Regions from separate parts of the Carnobacterium sp. FSL E2-0243 genome, predicted to be linked through region 1. Evidence: predicted binding sites of a transcription regulator. Region 1 holds the regulator's gene; the other holds the start of a gene.
What was found. The regulator LexA, encoded in region 1, represses DNA repair genes until DNA is damaged. The targets are predictions, from matches to a motif close to CNAACANNTGTTNG.
Positions count from the first base shown of each region.

Region 1 (3,847 bases):
CTTCTCCAACTGCAATTGAATCATGAGTAAATACATACGTTACTGGCGCTTTAGAAATAGCAGCTAAACGAATAGCAGCACGTAAATAATCTGTAAAGACAAAGAATGTTCCGCCATATATTCTTGATCCGCCGTGTAGAGCAATTCCGTTCATTGCTGCTGCCATTGCAAATTCACGAACACCGTACCAGATATTGCGTCCTTCATATTGTCCTGGTTCAAAATCTTTTTCACCAGCGACCATTGTATTATTTGATGCTGATAAATCTGCTGACCCGCCCCAGAAGCCTGGTAAACGTTTCGATAATGCTTGGATAGTTTCGCTACTTGTCACACGAGATGCTGCACTTTGCCCAACTTCGTAAACAGGTAATTCACTATTCCAATCACTTGGTAAATCGCCAGAAATAATTTTTTCAAATTGTGCTGCTAATTCAGGGTAAGCTGTTTTGTATGCTGCAAATTTCTCATTCCAAGCAGCTTCAGCTTCAGCTCCTTTTTGAATCATCGTTTCTTCAAAACGCTCTGCAACAGCAGTTGGTACTGTAAATGCTGGATAATCCCAACCGTACGCTTTTTTAGCTGCTTCAATTCCATCAACACCAAGTGGAGCACCATGAACTTTAGATGTTCCGGCATTTGGAGCACCAAATCCGATAACAGTCTTAACCTCAATTAATGTTGGTTTTTTTGTTTCAGCTTTAGCTGCTTCAATAGCTGCTTCAATCTCAGCTAAGTCGTTGCCATCTTTTACTAAAATATGTTGCCAATTATATGCTTCAAAACGTTTTCCAACATTCTCTGTAAATGCTTTAGAAGTTGGTCCATCTAATGAAATATCATTTGAATCATAAAGAACGACTAATTTACCTAATTCTAAATGCCCTGCCATACTTGCTGCTTCAGCAGAAACACCTTCCATTAAATCACCATCTCCACATAAAGCGTAGGTGAAATGATCAACGATTGTATGTCCCTCTTTATTATACGTAGCTGCAATATGGGCTTCTGCCATTGCCATACCTACAGCATTAGCAATTCCTTGACCAAGTGGTCCTGTTGTTGCTTCAACACCATCTGTATGATGAACTTCTGGATGTCCTGGTGTTTTGCTATCCCATTGGCGGAAGTTTTTTAAATCATCCATAGTAACCGCATAACCAGATAGATGTAACATGCTATATAAAAGCATTGATCCATGTCCAGCGGATAACACAAAACGATCACGATCCGTCCAGCTTGAATTCTTAGGGTTGACTTTCAAATGCTTTGTCCAAAGTGTATAGGCCATTGGAGCTGCCCCCATTGGTAAGCCTGGGTGTCCAGAATTAGCTTTTTGAATTCCATCCATACTAAGTGTTCTAATCGTATTTACTGCAAGTTGGTCAGTTGTATCGAACAATTAAATCATCCTCTCGGTTTTAATATCTTTATTCTACTGTTTTATTTGTATTTGTGCAACGCTTTCTACAAAGAATTTAATCGTTTTTTCGTTTAATAACAACTAAACGTTCATTTTTAGGTATTTTTCACTTATATTATTTTTTATTTTTATGTGAAGATTTTAATCAATTGGTCTATTTGGCTCCTATTTAGTTTTAAAATTCTCACAACACTTTATTTTGTCCAAAAATTTATTTAGGTATTTTTCACTACTATTAAGCATTTTATATTTCTTATTCTTTAGATTCTTTTAATTTCGATACATGCCATTGCTCTATTTATTTCCTAGATTTCTTTAATCCGCTTTTTATCGTTTAAGTAAATTTTGGCTAATTTAAAAAATCATTAAATTACAGCACTGCTTATAAAATTAAATTAACCATTTATTGTTTAAACAGAAAAAAGAACTCAGAAAACAATCTGAATTCTTTTAAAAATACAAATAGACAACAAGGGATTAACGACCATGAAGTCCTTTTTCTTTTTGAATATCTTTTAACTTCTCAGGAGTTACATCATTTCCTTCATCATCAACAACCTTCATTCCTTCGATATGATGGCGCATCCCACCGCGAAATGCTGTTAAATATTCTTCACGTAACTGTTTTTGCTCTGCTTGTTCAGTTATAGTCAAACCTTCCTTTTTAGCTTTATTAGCTAGTTCATTAATTCGACTCATTTTATTTTTTTCTAACACTTTAATCACTCCATCTCTCTTATCTTCTCTTCATACTATACCAAAAAAAACCAAAAAAATATATTCCTTTGCTTAATTCTCCACAAAAGCGAACATCTGTTTGAATTTCATTTCAATCTATGGTATTCTATAGATAAGAAATTAAGAAAGAAAAGGGGTGCACTATTTTATGCGTAAAACACCAGAATCAAGACAAATCGAGGTACTACAGTACATACATGAACAAGTGCAGTTAAAAGGTTATCCACCGACTGTTCGTGAAATTGGTACTGCAGTCTCACTTTCTTCTACATCTACTGTCCATGGACATCTATCACGTTTAGAAAAAAATGGTTACATCCAACGAGATCCTAGTAAACCTCGTGCAATTGAATTAACCAGTTTAGGCCTTTCAAAATTAGGTGTTCCATCTGATAAAATTCCTTTATTAGGAACTGTTACTGCTGGTGAACCAATTTTAGCAGTTGAGGAAGCCATTGATTATTTTCCAATTCCACCTCATCTGAGTTATGATCCCGAATCTTTATTTATGTTAAAAATTCGTGGAGAAAGTATGATTAATGCAGGCATACTTGATGGAGATGATGTCATTGTTCGTAAGCAAACAAATGCAGATAATGGTGATATTGTTATTGCTATGACCAATGAAGATGAAGCAACATGCAAACGATTCTACAAAGAAAAAACACACTATCGTCTGCAACCTGAAAATGATGCTTTAGAGCCAATTATCCTGAATGAAGTTAGTATTTTAGGTAAAGTTGTCGGTTTATACCGTAGCCATATTTCTTAAATCTATGTAGTCACTAAATAAAGCAAAAAGCTCACACTTTTTGCTTTATTTTTTTGTTTTCAATTCGTTTCATTTGTATCTTCTTGTATTTGTGCTAAAATTTATGGTGTAGATAAAGGCTAGTTCTTTTGAACCAACTCTTCGAAAAGAAGATAAAATCCCCTCAAAGCAAAAAGATACTTTGTGTGTATTTTCCTATCTTTTTGCCAGAGCTAATCGGCTCAACAAACTTTTTATCAAGGCTAGTTCTTTTGAACCAGGCCTTCGGAAAAAAGATGAAATTTCGAGGTGACAAAAAGCGTCACATCAAATTTCCCTATTTTTCTGCCAGGCCTAGACGGCTCAACAAAATTTTTATTATTAAGGAGGAATTATTAATGGTTGCATTTATGTTTTATTGGTTTAGTTTATTAGTACAAGTAGCTTGGATTGTTTTAAGCGTAGGTCTTTGTGCTATGTATCTAAACAACAAAGAAAATGGAAATTTATGGGCTTTTGGTGCTTTAAATATTCTATCAATGATTTACAGCTTGGTCGTAATTTGGATTTATAATACATGGGACTTCGGTGTAACAACATCCAGTTGGTTTATCATCATTGTTGGTATACTTGCCATACTAACTGTACTAGAATTTATCTTAGGTCGCGAACCTAAAACAAAAACAGCCTAATTTAATTAACTTGTAGCAAAAACCTTTCGTGGGTTTTTGCTTTTTTTTATGTGAACTCTTTAAATACATATGAAATTAAAAAATAAATAAAAATTCATTAGCATAGGAATCATTATTATGATATGCTATATTTTAGAGCCTTTAACTAATAAAGACTACACTTAAAAATATTGGAGGATATGTAAGTGAAAAATGTAAAAGTTGTATTGGTATTTCTATTCTTGTTAAATGGTTCACTATTCC
Region 1 is NZ_JBBOPM010000001.1:1,577,423-1,581,269, reverse strand. Features, by position in the region: gene tkt (transketolase) at 1-1,402, opposite strand, end outside; gene MHI00_RS07410 (DUF896 family protein) at 1,901-2,140, opposite strand; gene lexA (transcriptional repressor LexA) at 2,310-2,933, shown strand; gene MHI00_RS07400 (hypothetical protein) at 3,311-3,604, shown strand; gene MHI00_RS07395 (sunset domain-containing protein) at 3,790-3,847, shown strand, end outside.

Region 2 (3,847 bases), 110 kb from region 1:
AGTCGCTATATACGATTCATACAGAATAAAAAAATAACTAAGAGATTGATAAAGGAATTTAAACTTTATCAATCTCTTAGTTATTTATAAAACAAGAAGATAACCTAAAAAAATAAACTAATAAAACTTATTCTTATCCCACAAAGGTAAAATAATATTTTCAAAAGTAATTGGATCTAAACCAGTTATGGTAATACCCACTAAACGAATTCCTTTGTCTAGCGATCCAACTTCTTCCCACAAATTTCTAGCGTGAAAAAAAATTTCCTCACTACCCTTGACATAAGCAGGCAAACTAATCCTTTTCGTCATTGTTTCGTAGTCCGTATTTCGTAACTTCAAAACGACAATCTTCCCATGTTTTTGGTTACGTGTTAATGAACTATGAACTTTTCCAGCTAAAAAACGAAGTTCTGATAATACCTCTTCTTCCGTCGTTAAGGGGGTTCCATAAGTATGTTCACGTCCCACAGACTTCCGCTCCCTTGAAGGTTGAACTGCTGAGTTATCAATCCCTCGTACCTTACGATATAAAGAATAGCCCATTTTACCAAAAAGATGAATGAGTTCTAATTCACTAAGCTTATATAAATCAGCACCATTAAAAATATTTCGTTCATACATTTTTTCAGCAGTTTTTTTCCCAACTCCATAAAACTTCCCAATCTCTAAAGCTTTTAAAAAGTCTAAAGCCTTCTCTGGTGGAATAACAGTGATTCCAGCTGGTTTTTTGTAATCAGAAGCTAGTTTTGCAATAAATTTATTATATGAAACACCTGCTGAACAAGTTAAATGCAGTGTTTCCCATATTTCTTTTTGAATTAAATAGGCGATTTGAGTCGCACTTTTCAGATTTTTTTTATTCTCTGTTACATCTAAATAAGCTTCATCTAAAGAAAGCGGCTCAATTAAGTCTGTATAATGTTTAAAAATTTCACGAATTTCAGCTGATATTTCTGAATAAAGCTCATGTCTACCAGGAACAAAAATAGCATGTGGACAAAGTTCATAAGCTTTTTGTGCACTCATGGCCGAATGAATCCCAAATTTCCGTGCTTCATAATTAGCCGTTGTCACTACACCTCGTCCCCCGTTGTCTTTTGGATGTCTTGCGATAACCAGAGGCTTACCTTTTAAATCAGGATTTTCTCGTTCCTCTACAGAGGCATAGAAAGCATCCATATCCACATGAATAATTTTTCGCGAAGTATCTCTTACAGGTTCCGCAAATTGAATTACACCATCCATCCTTTCTACACCTCCTAAATAAAAAGCTCGTTAAGTCTGTTAACTCCGACAAGAAAATAGGAAAAATTGATGTGGCGCTCTTTGCCACCTCGAATTTTTATCTTTTTCTCAAGGAGTTGACTCATAAGAGCTGGCCTAATAAAAAGCTCGTTGAGTCGGTTAACTTCGGCAAGAAAATAGGAAATGTAAAGAATGACGATTTTTGTCATTTTTACCAGGTATTTTTTTCCGAAGAGTTGACCTACTTTTAGTAGTAGTATAACACGAACAAGAGTTCTTTTGAAGCGTTATACTACTGAATACTGTAAAATTATTGGATTTTCGGTATTTTGAACATAACAAAAAAGAGTTACAAATATCCTGGAGATACTCACAACTCTTTTTGCACTATAGAAAAGGGCAATCACTTTCTATTTAGTTTTCATTTTATAAAATTTGTATAAACATATTACATGCTGCTTTATAACTAATTTGAATTTTTTCATCATCTTTTATTAAGGTAATAGGTCCTTCATACGCACCAACTTCATATACGCTACATCTGTCTCCAATTTTCAAACCCGCAGCAACTAAATAATCTAATAACTCACGGTCATCTAGAACACGTTTTAATTCAATCATTTCGTTCACTTTGGCTTCAATCAACGTTGGCAATGTTTGCTCTACAATCGTGCCATCCTTATCAGGAATCACACCACCATGAGGACAAATGTCAGGAAATTCTAAATAATTTTCCAAGCGGTCTGCCAATGTTCCGGAAGTAACATGTTCTAAAACTTCGGCTTCATCATGAACTTGATTCCATGAGTACCCTAAATGCTCTACTAAAAAGACTTCCCATAAACGATGCTTTCTAATTAATATTCCTGCTTTTAAAAGTCCAGCATCCGTTAACTGAACACCTTGATAAGGAGTATGTTCTACATAGCCATCCTTTAATAATTTTGACATCATTTCACTAACCGAAGCAGCCGAGACGTTTAACCCAGTCACAATTTGTTTATTATTAATTTTTGCATGGGCTCCACCAAGTTCAAAAATTATTTTTAGGTAGTCTTCTTTATTGGGCGTCATTATGCCTCACCTTTCTTTTGCCTAGATAGCCATACTTATAGAGCTATTTCTTATAAATTTATTCGGCTCAACACACTTTTTATTAGGCCAATTGTTTTGAGCCAACTCTTCGAAAAAAAGATAAATGGTAAAAATGACAAAAAACCGTCATTCCTCCCATTTTCCTATTCTTTAGCCGACCCTGAGTAGTACTCAGCAAGCTTTTAATAAAGCTCCCCGACTCGACAAACTTTTTATTAGGCCAGTTCTTTTGAACCAACTCTTCGGAAAAAAGATGAAATTTCGAGGTGACAAAAAACGTCACATCAAATTTCCCTATTTTTCTGCCAGAGTTAAACGGTTCAACAAACTTTTTTTATTATAATTACCTTTTTATTTTTTGCTCCCTATAATCATAACGAAATTCAAAGCTGTTTTCAAGTTTTTCTTATTGGATTCATTGATTCTTTATTTTTCTAGCTAAGTAAAATGAAAAACCTATCAGCGTCTTGATGACATCTGATAGGTTTAACAGGCTAATTCAATTTATTTTACCAAATGATTAGCGCTTATTCACCAATATATGAATCAATAATGATTTGGCGCAATTCACTGATTAATGGTTCTTTAGGATTTGCAGTTGTACATTGATCCATAAAGGCTAATTCAGCCATGTTATCAACAGTTGTATCTAGTGTTTCTTGCGTCACACCTTGACCTTTCAAGCTCATATCAATATTCAATGATTTACCTAATTTGATAATTTCTTGAACTAGAGATTCAACTAATTCAGCTGTTGTATTTCCTTTGAATCCCATGAAGCGAGCGATATCAGCATAGTCTTCATCCGCACGGAAGAATTCATATTTAGGGAACAATGCATGTTTAGAAGGATCTTTTGCATTGTAACGAATAACATGTGGCAATAGAATTGCGTTTGTACGACCATGAGGAATATTGTATTCTCCACCAATTTTATGAGCGATTGAATGGTTAATTCCTAGGAATGCGTTAGCAAAAGCCATACCAGCCATTGTTGAAGCATTATGCATTTTTTCTCTTGCTTCTTCATTTGCTAATTCATATGAGTTTTTCAAGTTTTCAAATACTAATTTAATCGCTTGTAAACTTAAACCACGAGTATAATCACTTGCCATCACTGAAACATAAGATTCAATCGCATGTGTCAGTACATCCATTCCTGTATCAGCAGTAACAGATTTTGGCACACTCATAACAAATTGAGGATCAATAATCGCTACATCTGGTGTTAATGCGTAATCTGCTAAAGGATATTTAACATGTGTTTCACTATCAGTAATAACAGCAAATGGAGTTACTTCAGATCCTGTTCCTGATGTTGTTGGGATACAAACAAATTGTGTTTTTGTTAAAGCAGGGATTTTATACGTACGTTTACGAATATCTAAGAATTTTTGTTTTGCTCCAAAGAATTCTGTCTCTGGTTTTTCAAAGAATAACCACATTCCTTTAGCAGCATCCATTGCTGAACCACCACCAAGAGCCACAATTGTATCTGGATTGA
Region 2 is NZ_JBBOPM010000001.1:1,464,973-1,468,819, reverse strand. Features, by position in the region: gene dinB (DNA polymerase IV) at 118-1,248, opposite strand; gene MHI00_RS06815 (metal-dependent transcriptional regulator) at 1,675-2,322, opposite strand; gene adhE (bifunctional acetaldehyde-CoA/alcohol dehydrogenase) at 2,871-3,847, opposite strand, start outside.
Region 2: dinB (DNA polymerase IV) is a predicted target of LexA. The motif match lies at 1,513-1,526, and genes of this name have one in related genera.